2 regions of the Lentibacillus daqui genome follow, and region 2 is predicted to be linked to the other one. Evidence: predicted binding sites of a transcription regulator. Region 2 holds the regulator's gene; the other holds the start of a gene.
What was found. The regulator LexA, encoded in region 2, represses DNA repair genes until DNA is damaged. The targets are predictions, from matches to a motif close to CGAACATATGTTCG.
Positions count from the first base shown of each region.

Region 1 (8,325 bases), 410 kb from region 2:
TTCGACTTTGCGTCTGACTCGATCAACTTTCATCCGTGCTCGATCGACTTTGCGCCTGACTCGATCAACTTTTATCCGTGCTCGATCGACTTTGCGCCTGACTCGATCAACTTTCATCCGTGCTCGATCGACTTTGCGCCTGACTCGATCAACTTTCATCCAAATCAATCATTCTATAAACACACGTATTTTTTCGATATCCCTGCCCGCTCCTTTTTTCAAATCAAACTTCAATATCATGACCCAACCCCAGCTGTTTTGCTTTCTGATAAATACCTTTTGCCACAACAAGGTCAAAATAGGCTGCCCCGACCGATTTAAAAAAGGTTATTTCCTTGTCCGAATCACGCACGATGGTGTCATCCATGCTTAATTGACTAAGTCCACCATAAAGATCTTCAAAGCGCCATTCCCCACTTTTATTGGCATAGATTAGTTCCCCCGCCTCTTCCTTTGCACTTTGTACATCATCCACAACAATTTTCCCTGACTTTTTAATGGTCAATAAATCAACCTCACGCATTGTTGGTAAGTATGAGCCAACGCCATTAATATGTGTACCGTCTTGCAAATCATTTCCATCGAAAACGGGATCATTGGACCTGGTGCTGCAGCAAACGATATCGGCGGTTTCAACCACTTTATTCACTTGATCTGCTACCATAATTTCTGCTTCCACACCAAAATCAAGCAGCCTTTGTCTAAAATGTACTGCCTTTTCCATGGTTCGATTAAATAAATGGATCGTTTTAATTTTGCGTACTTCCAATACACCCAGAACCTGTTCAAATGCCATGGCGCCGGTTCCAATCACCCCCCAATGTTTTAGAACCAGTACGCGCCAGCTTTTTGGTTCCTATGGCACTTAATGCTCCAGTACGCAATCGGGTTAGATAGGAAGCATTCATCATACATAAGTGTTCGCCGGTTGCCGCATCTGTCAGCAGCAGTATTCCCTGAGTCGTTGGCTTTCCCTGTTTCGGATTCTCAGGAAAAATGGTGACGACTTTCACGGAAGCAACGTCCTGATTTAGGTCGGCGCTTGGCATATATAAAGAAGAAGCCTGGTGTTTCGGTATAACAATAACAGTGCGGTGCGGGCTTTCAATTAATCCCTTGCTTTTGGAAATAAGTCCTTGCTGTAAATCGGCAATCGTATCTTTCATACCATAATTGTCTTGAATAACCTTCTCATTGAGAATAAGCATACCAATCGTCCTTTTGGCGTAATTATCATTCCTGCAGTTTGGTTACAATCGGCAAAATCTCCGTTAATTCCTTTATTTCATACGTTGGGTTTACATCCCTTGGTGTTTGTCCGCGACGATTCAACCAGATGGAATCAACTCCTGCTCGGGAAGCTCCAAGTATGTCGGTCATCAGGTTATCTCCGACCATGATCGCCTCATCGTTTGCAACACCCAAACGCTCCAACGCATAATCAAAAATTCCTGGATCCGGTTTCCCTTTCCCGAAATCCCCCGACACCACAATCTGATCAAAATACGTAGCCAATTTTGGGGTTAGATCAAGCTTCGTATGTTGTAAGTCCGGGGAACCATTGGTTAGCATTAATAATTGAAATTTTCCTTGCAGCTGATTAAGCACTGTAAAAGTATCATCATAAACAAATGGCATTTTTTTGCGCATCTTTGGAAATGTTTCCCCGAGATATTCCCCCAGCTCCTCATCATCAATCCCTATATCCTGCAGCCCTCTTGTCCATGCAGCCGTCCGATATGTCGGTGCAATCGCCTTTAATTTTTGAAATGTTTCTCCCTCATCGCAAAAGTTCCCCCAAAGTCCCTCAAATGGGCTGATACCAATGTCCTCCGCGAAATCATATGTATCGTAGGAAGCAAACAACGCGCGGGCACTTCTTTTCACTTTTTCTTCCAGCTGACCGGGGTCAATATGATATTTATCTTCCGCTAGTTTACATGTCGCCCGGAATGCTTCATTGACACTTTTGTCGTCCCATAATAATGTATCATCCAAATCAAATAAAATTGCCTTTAGCATAAAAAACGCCCCTTTCACCTCTATCATTACATAATTCGCCATGGATTCCCCCAATTCCTTTTTTGTTTTATAAAACAATTCATGAAATGGCTTTCACGGTAATAAAATGAAAGAAATCCACATAGGAGGTGAAAAGTATGGCCTATGAAATTTATGGACCATTTCGCATCAAAGAAGATACCGTAAATACTGCCAATGTTCTCGGGTTAAAAGGTTTTTAAAAACGATCACATCTTCATTTTTGCTAATGAAAGTATGAGAGATGATTTAAAGAACCGAATTGATGCACATGTAGTAAATAACCATACTACAAATCATGATGACCTTTCCTTTGCCAACAAGATGAAGAATCTTTTCTCCGGCGACTCCAACCCTTCAAAAGATATGAAAGAAAAACTAGGCAGCCTGGGTGTCACAGATAAACAGATTGAGAGGTATATGTCAGATATTGCATCCGGTGACATTATAATCGTAGTGAATAATCAAAAACGAGTGGGAACTGATGCGGCTGACAGCACGATTAGGTTGAGATCGCCGATTATTAAAAGGCTGCCCATGATCACGATTTTTTGACCTTTTGGAGCAGCCTGTTGTCATTTTAACTTAATTCGGAAGGGTCTATTCCGGTCATTTTTTTAATATCTTCATCCGTAACACCATGTTTTCTCATTGCTTCTACTATTTCTTTTTGCCCTTCTTTTTTTCCTTCTCTTTTTCCTTCTTCTTTCCCTTCATCTCTTGCTCCGCGCATACGGGTTATTTCGTCATTTATTTCTCTTTCCCTGGCATCATATGCTTCTTTGAGGTCTTTATCAAGGTTAAGTGCAAATAGCTTTTCTTCTGCTTCAGCGATATTTTTATCCAATGCAGCTACCTCCTCTAAAAGCATTTTGTCTTCACTTTTTTAAAAAGTCAACCAGCGGTGCATTTACTATTGTGATAAAATAAGAAGCTGCTCCAAATGTTCACGATTTTAACCTCTTGGAGCAGCCTTTTGTCATTTTAACTTAATTCGGAAGGGTCTATTCCGGTCATTTTTTTAATATCTTCATCCGTAACACCATGTTTTCTCATTGCTTCTACTATTTCTTTTTGCCCTTCTCTTTTTCCTTCTTTTTTTCCTTCTCTTTTTCCTTCTTCTTTCCCTTCATCTCTTGCTCCGCGCATACGGGTTATTTCGTCATTTATTTCTCTTTCCCTGGCATCATATGCTTCTTTGAGGTTTTTATCAAGGTTAAGCGCAAATAGCTTTTCTTCTGCTTCAGCGATATTTTTATCCAATGCAGCTACCTCCTCTAAAAGCATTTTGTCTTCACTTTTTAAAAAGATCAACCAGCGGTGCAGAGGATTTTTAAGGTCTATGTTTTCTATCAATTTCATGAATTTTAATGTCTCAATGAAATGGATCTCCAATTTATTGGTCAAAAGTTTTTTTGTCTTTCTGTTTAATAGTTGATAACAAGAGTGAAAATCAGCTTCATTATTAACATTATATCCCAAAAGACTTATGGAAACTGTCCTTGTTAACTCCTTATAATCCCTGCTTTTCTTAAATCCGGCAGTAAATAATTTTGACCAATAATACAAAATCCTCTCACTTATATTATACTGATTTGCAAGCTGGACCTCAATATTTATTTTTTCACCCAAATCAGTGTAGGCTTTAATATCCAGTATACCCAGTTTGTCATCTTTTGTTACGGGTAACACCTCATTTTCTGCAAGCCTTATACTGGAAATTTCAAAATCCAATATGGCGTTCAAAAGAGACTTTAATAGCACTTCATCGGTGAATATTGTTTTAAACGCTACGTCATTCAATGGATTCAATCTTTCCATGCATATCCTCTCCCGTTTTCGTTTATATGTCCGACATTGTTAGATCATCTAGCCTAGGCAATCACGGGTAAAATATCCACAAAAACGTAAACTCCCATTTCCCTTCCTCCCACCCAAATTGTTTTGTTTCAATAATGGTAAAATTTAACTAGATTTCCCTTGCTCAATTGAGGTTATTCGTGGCGTAATGTAGGAATATGTCGTGTGGTTAGGTCTATTATACCAATAATGAGCCATTATGCAACTGACTAATTTAAAAATTTAAATAACTATTGATGAGAAACGTTTGTTCGTATATAATAGGATTAACTTCATCATTAGGCAATGCAAAAAGGATGTGGTAAAATGATGGCAAATGATATCGTACTCGAGGAAAAAGAATCTTATCATGAGAGCCCGCCAGATTATGATGGACTATGGAAAAAGTTGATTGAGCAATTGTTCGAGGAATTCATGGAATTTTTTGCACCTGATTTGTACCCGGAAATTGACTTTACCAAAGCGCCGGATTTTTTGAAGCAGGAATTTCATAGGATGATTATTGATAGTTTAGAGGGGCGAAATTATACCGACCAACTTGTTCAAGTAACATTAAAAAATGGGAAAGATAAGTGGATTCTAATCCATATTGAGGTTCAAGATGAGGAAAGTGAACAATTCACAAAGCGTATGTTTCGTTATTTTTTACCGTATTTATGACAAACATGGCGAAGAGATATATGCTATTGCCCTTCTAACATCGGAGCAGGAATCACAATACCGTGATCATTTTTATTATTCTTTTTACAGTACAAAGCTTCATTACGCTTACAATACTTACAAATTTCGTGATCACAGTATAGAAGAACTTGAACAGTCAACCAATCCACTTGCAGCTGCAGTGATTGCTGTCAAATATGCCAATGAACACAAGAACGACCCGAATGAAAAATTTAATTTTAAACAGGAGCTAATGACACAAATTATAAACCAATTTTCAAATGAACAGGAAAAACCACGTTTGTATTTGTATGCTTTATTTTACTTCATCGATTATTTGCTTAAAATACCCAAAGATCTTCAACAAAAATTGGAACATAACATTACTGATTTTGTGGAAAAGGAGGAGATTGAGAATATGCAAGCCGGGAATATGGAAGCTTCACCAACACTAGCAGCGATCTTTAAGGAATATGAGAGACTTGGCCTTGAAAAAGGAATGGAAAAGGGTATGGAAGAAGGCGTTAAAAAGGAACGAAAAGACATCGCAAAAAAATTAATACATGATGGCTTTTCCGATGAAAAAATCATGGAATTAACCGAACTATCCCTTGAAGAAATCGAATCGTTAAAAAAATCACTTGACTAATTAATGGTAAACGAAGCTGGCAGTAAATCCAGCTTGTTTACCAAAACTATTGCGCCGTATATCCGCCATCCAACAACACTGCCTGGCCTGTCACCCCTTTTGCCTTATCACTGGCCAGGTACAATGCGTAGTCGGCAATTTCCTGTACATCAAGCAGGCGTTTTTGCGGAATTAACGGATAAAGGACTTCCTCCAAGACCTTTTCAACCGAAACATTTCGGCTGGCTGCTAAATCTTCCATTTGGTTTCTGACAAGCGGTGTATCAACATAGCCGGGACATATGGCATTAACAGTTATGCCGTCCTCCGCTCCCTCTAATGCAGCTACTTTTGTTAACCCAATCAAACCATGCTTGGCACTGTTATAGGCAGCTTTACCAGCAAAACCAATGACACCATTAATCGATGCCATATTTATAATTCGTCCGTATCCTTGTTTTTTCATAATTGGAAATACATGTTTAATTGCCATAAACGGAGCAACAAGCATCAATTTGGTAATAAATTCGAATTTTTCGGTTGGAAAATCTTCAATTGGCGCAATATGCTGCATGCCGGCATTATTAATCAGAATATCCAGCCGACCGTAACAGTCAACCGTTTGATCAATGGCTGCAGTGAGCTCATCTTCTTTCGTAACATCACATTTGACACCAAAACATTCGTATTCTTTTCCGCTAAGGTCTGTTGTGACTTTCTGTAATTTTTCTTTGTTTATATCAGAGAAAACAACCTTGGCACCGTCCTTGACAAACGCTTCACCAATTTGATAACCAATACCACTGGCAGCACCAGTAATAAACACAACCTTATCATCGACAAACATGAATACAGCCCCTTTTTCCTGTTCAAATCATATAACCTTTTATTTTATTCCCAATTATACTAAAATGAAAACATATCTTTGGAGCAGATTCTTACAAAGGAGTTTTTAAACATGTCCTTATTCGCATTTTTCCTGATTATTCTTTCTGCATGTATGCACGCCACATGGAATTATCTTGCCAAACGTTCTGATAGTGGCTCCACCTTCGTTTGGCTTTATCTGGCAGTGAGTACAATCATTTATGCTCCCATTATCATGGTCTTCTTTTTCTATCAACATATCAATCTTGGCTGGATGGAGGGATTATTTATCATTGGCAGTGCCATCCTGCATTTGGCTTATTCCGTTACCTTGCAGAAAGGTTACAAAGTTGGTGATCTTTCCGTCATTTATCCAATCGCCAGAGGAACAGGGCCATTACTTGTCGCCATTTTTGCCATTTTTTTATTTAATGAGCGGCTCAACTGGGTTGGTGTCATCGGGGTTGCTTTGATTGTGGTTAGTGTGTTTATTCTCTCCGGCGGTTTTCAGGTTATTAGAAAGGCCAATTCACTGCTGCCGATTGGGTATGGATTATTGATCGGTGTGATGATTGCCGGATATACGCTGTTGGATAAGGGAGCGGTTAGTGTTGTTTATGTGCAGCCGTTATTGCTGGAGTATGCAAGTATTGTTGCGCAATTTTTACTGCTGAGCCCTGTCGCCAAGAAACATTGGAGCCAGGTTAAAGCTGATTGGCGCCAACACCGTAAAGAAGCGATTGGTGTAGGAATCCTAAATCCATTGGCTTACATCCTCATTTTGACAACCATGATGTTTACACCGGTCAGTCACGTCGCACCCGTCCGGGAAGTCAGTATTCTGATTGGCGCGATCATGGGGACGTACCTATTGCGTGAAGGATTTGGCATACGCAGAGTGATAGCTTCTGGTATGATGGTAATCGGGATTATTGCCCTAACGTTTTCCGGGTGAGTTTGATAATTATAATAAAGATTGATCATTTGTAAATAAAGTCCGAAAATTTATAAAAAGTTTGGTACAATTAAGTGATAAGGTGGAATTTACTCCATGCCATAACATGGAACGGTCATAATAGACTGAACCCCATCAAGAGGGGTCAGGCAGCTAGAGAAAAATAATCCCTCCACGCCCTTCAAAATAAACTGAACCCTATAAAACAGACACGGATAAAAAACTACTTATCCGTTCCGTTTTATAGGGTTCTTTGTCGTATACTTATTTTATGAGTATTGCGACCAGTTTGAGCCAGCAGTGCGGACTTTTGATCCACTGAATGCGGATGTTTGAGCCAATAACTGTGGAAAGGAGAGACACGGCCACATAACTAGCATAAATACTATAGTCCGCCACCATTGACTTAACTTTTGTCCGTGTTGAGGAATAATCGCAGGTCTGTCATAAATAATGCCAAATAGGCACACCTGCTCAAATATGATAACACGGACAAACCGATTCTAAGCATTTGCTGGCGGGGCCCCCGACCCCTTCCATCAAATGCAAAGAATCGGGCGTTACAGTCAATGGCAAGCAGCTTTCGCTGTGGCTCTGAATCTCTTCTTAAAAGAGTGGTTTTCCATTAGGGGGCTCCATTTTCTGCAACCTATGGCTCAAAACTATGCATAAATGGTTCATTTCATCTGAATAATCATTTTAAAATATTATAAGTGGGAGTTGATCACATGGGTGTGCATTATTTTTCGGATAAACAGATAGAAGAACTAAAAAGGAATCCTTATGTGGATAAGGTCTCTAACAAAGCTATTACCTATTCTGAAGCCTATAAGCGACATTTCATGCATGAATTAGATCAAGGGAAATTTCCTACACAAATCTTTAGAGAAGCAGGGTTTGATACACAAGTGATAGGGAAAGAAAGAATCAAGAGTTTCTCTCGCAGGATACGAAAAATGGCGGATAGAACAGAAGGTTTTACGGATTTACGTACGCAACATTCTGGGCGCCGTCAAACGAAAGAACGCACACCTGATGAAGAAATCGCCTATCTCAAACATAAAGTCGCTTTGCAAAAACAACAAATTGATGCTTTAAAAAAAATGAATTTTATCCATCGCAAAGCAGCCAAAGCTTTGCCCAAGAAAAATATCAACTCATCCAAACATTAACGGAAAGAGATCATAACCTCTTGAATATCAGGTGGTTATGTGAGATTGCTCAGGTTTCTCGTTCAGGTTATTATGCATGGTTTAAGCAGGAAGAGAAGCGTAAGGAGCGTGAGAAACAAGATCGCACTGATTTTGAATTGATT
Region 1 is NZ_CP114176.1:2,358,083-2,366,407, forward strand. It holds gene O2S85_RS18810 (ornithine cyclodeaminase family protein) at 224-796, opposite strand; gene O2S85_RS18815 (hypothetical protein) at 786-1,208, opposite strand; gene O2S85_RS11885 (HAD family hydrolase) at 1,234-2,022, opposite strand; gene O2S85_RS11890 (hypothetical protein) at 2,278-2,595, shown strand; gene O2S85_RS11895 (hypothetical protein) at 2,621-2,887, opposite strand; gene O2S85_RS11900 (Rpn family recombination-promoting nuclease/putative transposase) at 3,025-3,861, opposite strand; gene O2S85_RS11905 (RpnC/YadD family protein) at 4,207-4,560, shown strand; gene O2S85_RS11910 (RpnC/YadD family protein) at 4,502-5,209, shown strand; gene O2S85_RS11915 (3-hydroxybutyrate dehydrogenase) at 5,256-6,035, opposite strand; gene O2S85_RS11920 (EamA family transporter) at 6,147-7,010, shown strand; gene O2S85_RS11925 (HTH domain-containing protein) at 7,739-8,182, shown strand; gene O2S85_RS11930 (IS3 family transposase) at 8,203-8,325, shown strand, end outside.
Region 1: O2S85_RS11905 (RpnC/YadD family protein) is a predicted target of LexA. The motif match lies at 4,141-4,154, and genes of this name have one in related genera.

Region 2 (8,325 bases):
AGCTTTAGCCTCAGTGAAACTAAATTCTTGGTTTCCATTTTCATCGAATTTTTTCTTGAGCTTCCACATTCGATTTTTCCCTCCTTTCATTACAGGTCTAATTTAATGTATTCAGTATTAGCTTTAATGAGTTGGCGAGTGGCTTAAGGCGATCGTTTGTTTTATTTCAAAATAAAAATGCCCTTCACAGCGAAGGGCCATAAAGAAGAGGGAAATGTCCATCCCTTATTACCTGGATTCCCGTTATCACATAACGATGAATCGGGCAAAAACGCAAAAATGTCGGGCTTTGTTTCATACTCGTTATGTGTTACGATGCACATAACGGGGAGGCGATTAAAAATGGCTACCATAGTCTTTCAAACAGATAAACGATCTGGGATCACGTATGCGTATGAATCCATTTCCTACTGGGACAAAAATAAGCAACAATCCCGATCCAAGAGAACCTTGATCGGACGGGTGGACAGTAAAACCGGAAAAATCGTTCCGACAGACGGCAGAGGACGCAAAAAGAAAGAGGGGCATGCCGAGACAAAGAGAGGTCCTGTTCCCTACAGTAACAAAGTAAGTTGCAATAGCGAAGGGAAGAAAAAATACGGCTGTTGCCCATCCCCTGCGTCTTTATAGGCGTCCCCCATTGTAAAAAAAGTATAAACAAGGGTTAAAACATGAGCCATTGGTAATCGGCTTGTTGAATGGCTTCTTCAACCTGTCCATGAAAACTAAGTAAGATGATCTTATTAAAATTTGATTGAATACTGATTAAAAATTCTAAAAAAAATAAGCGGCAACCCTTTATATAATTTACCGTTAAGCAGTTGACCAAATCCAGGAAGGGCTATGCTCCAAACAACTTTTCCATAGGGCAAAAAGAGCATCAAAGATCCATTTTTGGTGGTTCCTCAAGCCATCCCTTAGACATCATGAAACCAACACCTTCTCGTGTGTATTCAAATACATCTTTTGCTTGTACCCCTGTTTTTGGTATCAAGTCATTACGCCATAACAAAGCACTACTAAAACCCAGACCTCCCAGACCTATACCAGCCAAAAGATAATTGCAAAACATCATGAGTCTTTCTGAAAATGGAGCTATGGTTGAATTGGTAACTGTTCCTCCGGGTGTAGCAGGGGGTTGAATATTATTTTGTAGAAAGATATCTCCATTTTCTTTTAAAATTTCTTTTGAAAGTTCCATGCCTTTTGTAAAATACTTTTGCACTTCCTTATCATTGGCACATTGAGCAAAACCTTGCAATAATTGCATTCCTGTAATATTGGATTCAATTGATCGATACAATACGCCGAATTCAACAGTATTTAATGGTCGCTTATAACCCAAAATGTTGGTGCCCTTCATGTATTGTTTATCAGTTATGAAATCAACTGACTTTGGCATGGCGACATAATTCGGACGCGGCAGTATCGACTTTTTAAGAAGATATTGTGTAAACAAATTATAATATGTCTCTGTTATTACGGTAACTTGATTATAAAAATTAATAATGTCTTCCCTATACGATATTGTTAAATGAAGTGCATACAACCCCGTACTAATTTCCTTTAGAACCCGGCTGAACATAATATCAAAGCCATTTTCCCATAACTTTGGTGCTTCTAGATTGACATCCTCTTTGGTGAAGCCTTCCGGACATGCTGCCCCTTCATTTTCAAACATGGCTTTCATTTCGGCAACCTTTGGATGAAGTTGTTCCCACAATCCTGACATTAGGTTTTTGGCTTCTTCATCATCGGCTTTCTCAATGAAATACTCCAACATTCGCAAAATCAGTGTCTTTTTTTGGTATGTCAACCATAGTGAACCCAGTTCAGCGGAACTCATTTTGGGTTGATTAGTCAATATATAAACCTCCAAAATACGTATTTTAAACGTATTTTCTCCCTCACATCGACATTTATGCACCAACGACAATAGGTTAAAGGAAAATTAAATATTATAAGCTACAAAAAGGGACGACTGATCTTGCCCCGAATCAGCCATCCCATCTAGGGGTTCCAATTGCAGTATATGTATCAGCGAGTATGTTTAATTCGAAATTATTGCTACGATGCATTGTTTGTTATTGTGCCCCAAAACATGCCTCATTCATGCCTCGAAGTTTTCGGAATCAAATGTTCTACTTTGATAAGATAGATGAACCGCCCCCCCTTAAATACAGGGTTAAAAAAGTCTAATACTGTAGATTCTGCACGATTGTTCATCCATGGGAGCGGAAACAGTATTTGTCCGACTATTAATGAAATGCGAAAATGACCGTTATATTTAACGGTCATTTTCGTGTATCCTGAAAAATTATTCGGTTATACGAGAGTCAATCTTACTAACAGATTTTTTTCTATTTTTAAATGTCACCCATGAAGTTTTTAATGAAGCATAGGTGCCCACGGCTGCCGCGCTATAAAAGCCACCCATAAAAAAGCCGGCCCATAAGTCATGTCTGTGACTATAAAAAATAGAAATGGAAAACCCGAGGATCGATGCAATCGTCGGGAAATACTGCCGAGGTATCGGAAATATTTTAAATAGCTGTGTGATAATAACGATCAGTGGCACAGCAATAACGCCATCCCAAAAATTTGTATGTATCACCGGAAATCCCATATTGTTGTCTCCTAACATGAATGATATGATCTTTTGCAGTTTGAGTTAAGTTTTTGTTTATTTGAAGAAAATATGTAATTAAAAGAGGATGTTCAAAAAGTCCGGTAAAAATGACATGCCCCTGCAAAAAGGGTATGCCGACGCCTGAGCGCAAGCCCGTTTTTAGTCGGCCTTCCTTTGAAGAAGCTCGTTGGCTTGCTTTTCCGCTCCTCATGTACCTTTTATGTACACTCCGGTGCTCGAAGCTACGCCGCCTAGAACTTCTCGGTCATTTTTATCCTCCTTTTTGAACATGCACTAAAATAATGATTAGTGGAAATAAAGAACGTCAAAAAATAGATTGTCTCATATATCATACATCCATTCATTACAAGCAGGGGATTCTGCAAACGTTCCAAAACGATGAATTACATGGTAGAATAAACATATCCGTTTTTTAAAACCGGTTGCTGGAATGGGGGATGCAAGGTGAGGCAAAAAATAGCTACAATAGCATTCATGTTGTTGATGTTTTTTGCAATAGGTCAATCGATGTACATGACATCACAAATAGATGTAAGCTCAATTGATGAGCCGGCAATTGGTGCAGCAACTACCGTATCAGATATCAACGCCGCTCATATAACGGAAACTCCTACACTCCCGGTTGTGCACGAATATAAAACGGATTTAATTTCTCATCCTTACAAAACGATTGTATATTATCCTGCACCTATCATCCGTTCATTCCATTTTCTCCCCCATGATATGGAATCGTATGGGTTTTTGGACGTAAAGAAGTATCAATCAAATTACCTCTCCTGATACGAAATCAAATCTTAACTTGGTGCTTTTAGCTTTCTGCCAGGATTAAGTTTTTATTGTTTATTCATGATATGTATCAAGTATGGAGGGTAATAATTATGAAAAAGAACAAACCATATTGGAAAGAATCGCTCGAATGTTATTTGTTTGTTACAATAACCATGATCCTGTTTGTTGCAGGTATTGTTGTAAGTGGTCAATTAACAGGAACGGATTGGATTGGTTTGTTAAAATAGTATTGTAGTAAGACCCCTTGATACATTGATAACGTATCAAGGGGTCTTTTTAATGAATGTTCCGATACAATCCAATTACTTTACCCAAAAGCGTTACATTTTGATAGATTAACGGTTCCATTGTTGCATTTTCCGGTTGCAGGCGGATATGGTCTTTTTCCTTGAAAAATCGTTTAACTGTTGCTTCATCCTCATCAGTCATGGCTACCACAATGTCACCGTTTTGGGCAGTGTTTTGTTGTTTGACGATGACTTTATCCCCATCCAATATACCGGCTTCAATCATACTTTCCCCTTCGATGACCAGCACATATAAACTCTCATCCGGTCCTGCGCTTGAACTTGGCAGTGGAATGAACTCTTCAATATTTTCGACTGCAGTAATCGGGATACCAGCTGTAACTTTACCAATAACCGGAGCATATCGCGCTTCATCTTTTGGAATATTGTTTTCTTCAAATGGATCTAAAATTTCAATGGCCCTTGGTTTGGTAGGGTCACGTCGAATATAACCTTTACTTTCAATTCTTGCCAAATGGCCGTGAACTGTTGAACTCGATGCAAGCCCAACAGCACCTGCTATTTCGCGGACAGATGGCGGATACCCTTTCTTGTTAACCTCATCTTTAATGAAATCCAGGATCATCTGTTGTCTTTTGGACAGCTTGGTCATGGAACTAACTCCTCTCGCATAGGATTTATTAATACTAGTTTATCATTGTAGTATAAATTTATCAAACATTCGTTCGAAAAAATGTTGACAAGATCGTATGTTCTGATATAAACTAATTATTAACTACAGCGAACAATAGTTCTTATTTGTTGAGAAGGAGCGGATTGATATGTTTGAAAAACTTACCAAGACCGATGTATTCTATTTAGTGACTTTTGCTTTCACATTAGGGTTTTTATATTTTTCCCTAATTATGAGTGCATAGGTTATAATAAAGGATGAAGGTGTTTTTAAGTGAGGGCGATTCTATACTGCCGGATTAGTACGAATAAGGAGACACAGGAAACATCATTAAACAGGCAAAAACAAGAGCTTTTACAACTTGCAAAAGCTTATGATTTTTCGGTTGTTCAAGTCATTGCAGAACAGGCAAGTGGATATGCAATTGATCGGGACGGTATATTTCAATTGCTTGACCTCTTTTCAGCCGACAAGGCAGATTGTTTACTCATTCAAGATGAAACGAGGTTGGGGAGAGGCAATACGAAAATCGCTTTATTTCACCAGTTAAGCAAACTCAACATTTCTATTTATACGGCGATTCATGGGGGACAGCTGGAACTGTCGGAATCAGATTCCATGGTTCTAAAGATTGTTGGTATTGTCGAGGAATACCAGCGCCAGATCCACAATAGCAAAATTAAACGTGGCATGAGAAAGGCAATCAGTGAAGGGTATGATCCGAGTAAAAATCTGACCAATCGAAATCAGGCACCAGGACGGGAACGAAAAACTTTTCCAATTGAAGAAGTAATACGGTTACGGCAAAAGAAGCTAACTTTTGAAGAAATCGCTCATACATTAAACGGGATGGGATATTCCGTCTCCAAAGCAACGGTACATAGAAGGTATAAGGAGCATCTCAACACTTGAAAGTACTTGCCAGGAAGGGTATGATGGGAAACCAAGGACATGTAGGTTTGTCCTTGGTTCTTACATGCTTTGGAGGAGGATCTCTTTTATGATATCAAAAGAAAAGCTGAATCGAATTAATGAATTGGCTCATAAAGCGAAAACAGCAGGATTAACTGATAAAGAGCAAAAAGAACGTCAAGCGCTAAGACAGGAATATTTGCAAAACGTCCGTAAATCGTTTAAAAACCAGTTAAAATCAATGACAGTTGTGGATCCTGCAGGTAATGACGTGACTCCGCAAAAATTACGTGATATGCAAGAGCGAGAAAAGAAGCACTAATTAACATGATAAAACGTGTTCAAAAAAGGACAAAGAGGATCGGGCACTTAGTCTGGGTCCTTTAATGCAAAGGTCACTTGGACTTTTTGAACATCCCCTTATACTTGTGAGAATATGAACTTCATTATAGAATAGGAAGAGATACAATTATTTGTAGAAACGGAAGGAGAGCACGCATGTCAAAAAATGTAGAACAATTATCCATTAATACAATACGTACATTAGCAATTGATGCCATTGAGAATGCTAATTCCGGCCATCCTGGTTTGCCAATGGGTGCAGCACCGATGGCATATACATTATGGACTGATTTTATGAATCATAACCCGAAACATTCAAAATGGTTTAACCGCGATCGTTTTGTTCTTTCAGCAGGACATGGTTCAATGCTGTTATATGGTTTATTACATTTATCCGGCTATGATGTATCCATCGATGATTTAAAAGGTTTTCGTCAGTGGGGCTCCAAAACACCGGGACATCCGGAAGTCCATCATACAGACGGTGTAGAAGCAACAACAGGCCCATTAGGACAAGGAATTGCCATGTCGGTTGGTATGGCAATGGCTGAAGCACATCTGGCAGCCACTTATAATAAAGATGATTTTGATATAATCGATCATTATACTTACGCATTAGTCAGTGATGGCGATCTGATGGAAGGCATTTCACATGAAGCAGCATCTTTAGCCGGACATCTTCGTTTAGGTAAATTAATTGCTCTATATGATTCGAATGATATTTCCCTGGACGGTGAACTAAACCGCTCCTTTTCCGATAATACCCAAGAGCGTTTTAAAGCGTATGGCTGGCATGTGATGACGGTAGAGGATGGTAATGATGTGAATGCGTTGCGGCAGGCAATTACCGAGGCGAAGGAAATTACCGATCAGCCAACGTTAATTGAGGTTAAAACTGTTATCGGGTATGGAGCACCGAATAAATCAAATTCCGCAGCTTCTCACGGCGCTCCACTCGGTTCCGATGAAGCAAAATTAACGAAAGAATTTTATCAGTGGGAGCATGACGCATTCCACGTTCCAGAAGAAGTGTACGCCGACTTTAATGAAAAAATCGTTAAAAAAGGTGAAAAAACAGAACAAGCTTGGAATGACCTATTTGCTAAATATAAAGAAGTATATCCTGAATTGGCTGATCAACTTGAGAAAGCGATGAAAGGTGAGTTGCCTGCAAATTGGGATAAAGATCTTCCAGTATATGAACCGGGAAAAGATAAATTGGCTACAAGGGCTTCTTCTGGAGAGGTGTTAAACGCGATTGCCAAATCCGTACCATATTTCTTTGGCGGAAGTGCTGATTTAGCCGGTTCCAATAAGACAACGATAAAAGAAGAAGCGGATTTTTCGCGTAATGATTATGCGGGACGCAATATTTGGTTTGGTGTTCGGGAACACGCAATGGCAGCAGCTTTGAACGGAATGGCATTACATGGCGGATTGAAAGTATTTGCCGGCACATTCTTTGTGTTTAGTGACTATTTACGTCCAGCTGTTCGTCTGGCATCGATTATGCATATGCCGGTAACATATGTATTCACTCATGATTCGATTGCAGTTGGGGAAGATGGTCCGACGCATGAACCGATCGAACAATTGGCTGCGATGCGAGCTATGCCAGGACTTTCTTTAATCCGGCCGGCAGATGGTAATGAAACACAAGCTGCATGGCGTCTGGCACTCGAATCACATGATCAGCCAACGGCTCTTGTGCTGACAAGACAGGGATTGCCAACCCTGGAAGGTACAAAAGAACGTGCGTATGAAGGTGTTAAGAAAGGTGCATATGTGATCAGTAAAGCAACCAAGGATACACCAGATGCGCTACTGCTTGCAACCGGTTCAGAAGTGCAATTGGCTGTCGAAGCAAAGGAGACGTTACAAGCAAAAGGCATTGACGTAAGTGTTGTCAGCATGCCTTCATGGGATCGTTTCGAACAACAAGATGATGCATATAAGAACGAAGTCATTCCAAAAGATGTAAAAGCTCGTATTGGCATCGAAATGGCCTCCGCATTTGGCTGGGATCGTTATGTCGGTGATCATGGAACAGTACTTGGCATTGACCGTTTTGGTGCCTCCGCAAAAGGGGAAACAGTCATTGAAGAATATGGGTTTACAGTTAACCGTGTTGTTGAGGAAGTCGAAAAACTAGTAAAATAAATAGCGAAAGTAAAAACAGGTAACCTGCTTTTGTGCCGGGGTACCTGTTTTTTTAATCTTTCCTCTACTTTTATGCCGCTCGACAAAACTAGTATTATTTTGCTTCACGGATTGACATTATTTTCATAGAGCGTGCGTATAATAGAATAAAAGAGGAGGGATTTCATTGGGACATTATTCGATCTATTGGATCAAGAAAGAATTTGCCTATCGATATTTCCATAACAGTGGCATATTATATCGTTTTTTTAAGGAGTATAAGAATCATGCAGAAGATGCGGATCTTCACAAACAATACCATTTTATAACCAATGCTTTTTCCACCGCCTCATTGGTAACCCACTTAAAACGTAACTTGCAACCACAGCAAACACTTATCGACCATGGTACGTATGTGGAAATAAGCGGTGAATCGTCACATATTGTTTTACATATGTACGAAAAACAGATAAACTTTCGGTGTGACACTTTACACGATGCGGAAGATTTATTGTTCCCGGCGCTTCGAACATTTTATCCGTTCTTGTTTACCATTCGCAACGACTGGGGTA
Region 2 is NZ_CP114176.1:1,943,217-1,951,541, reverse strand. It holds gene O2S85_RS09910 (hypothetical protein) at 1-69, opposite strand, end outside; partial or broken gene O2S85_RS09905 (IS1634 family transposase) at 343-555, shown strand; partial or broken gene O2S85_RS18910 (hypothetical protein) at 553-881, opposite strand; gene O2S85_RS09900 (DUF3231 family protein) at 881-1,864, opposite strand; gene O2S85_RS09895 (hypothetical protein) at 2,318-2,626, opposite strand; gene O2S85_RS09890 (hypothetical protein) at 3,095-3,430, shown strand; gene O2S85_RS09885 (hypothetical protein) at 3,529-3,666, shown strand; gene lexA (transcriptional repressor LexA) at 3,716-4,339, opposite strand; gene O2S85_RS09875 (YneB family resolvase-like protein) at 4,634-5,272, shown strand; gene O2S85_RS09870 (DUF896 domain-containing protein) at 5,361-5,594, shown strand; gene tkt (transketolase) at 5,771-7,774, shown strand; gene sirA (sporulation inhibitor of replication protein SirA) at 7,941-8,325, shown strand, end outside.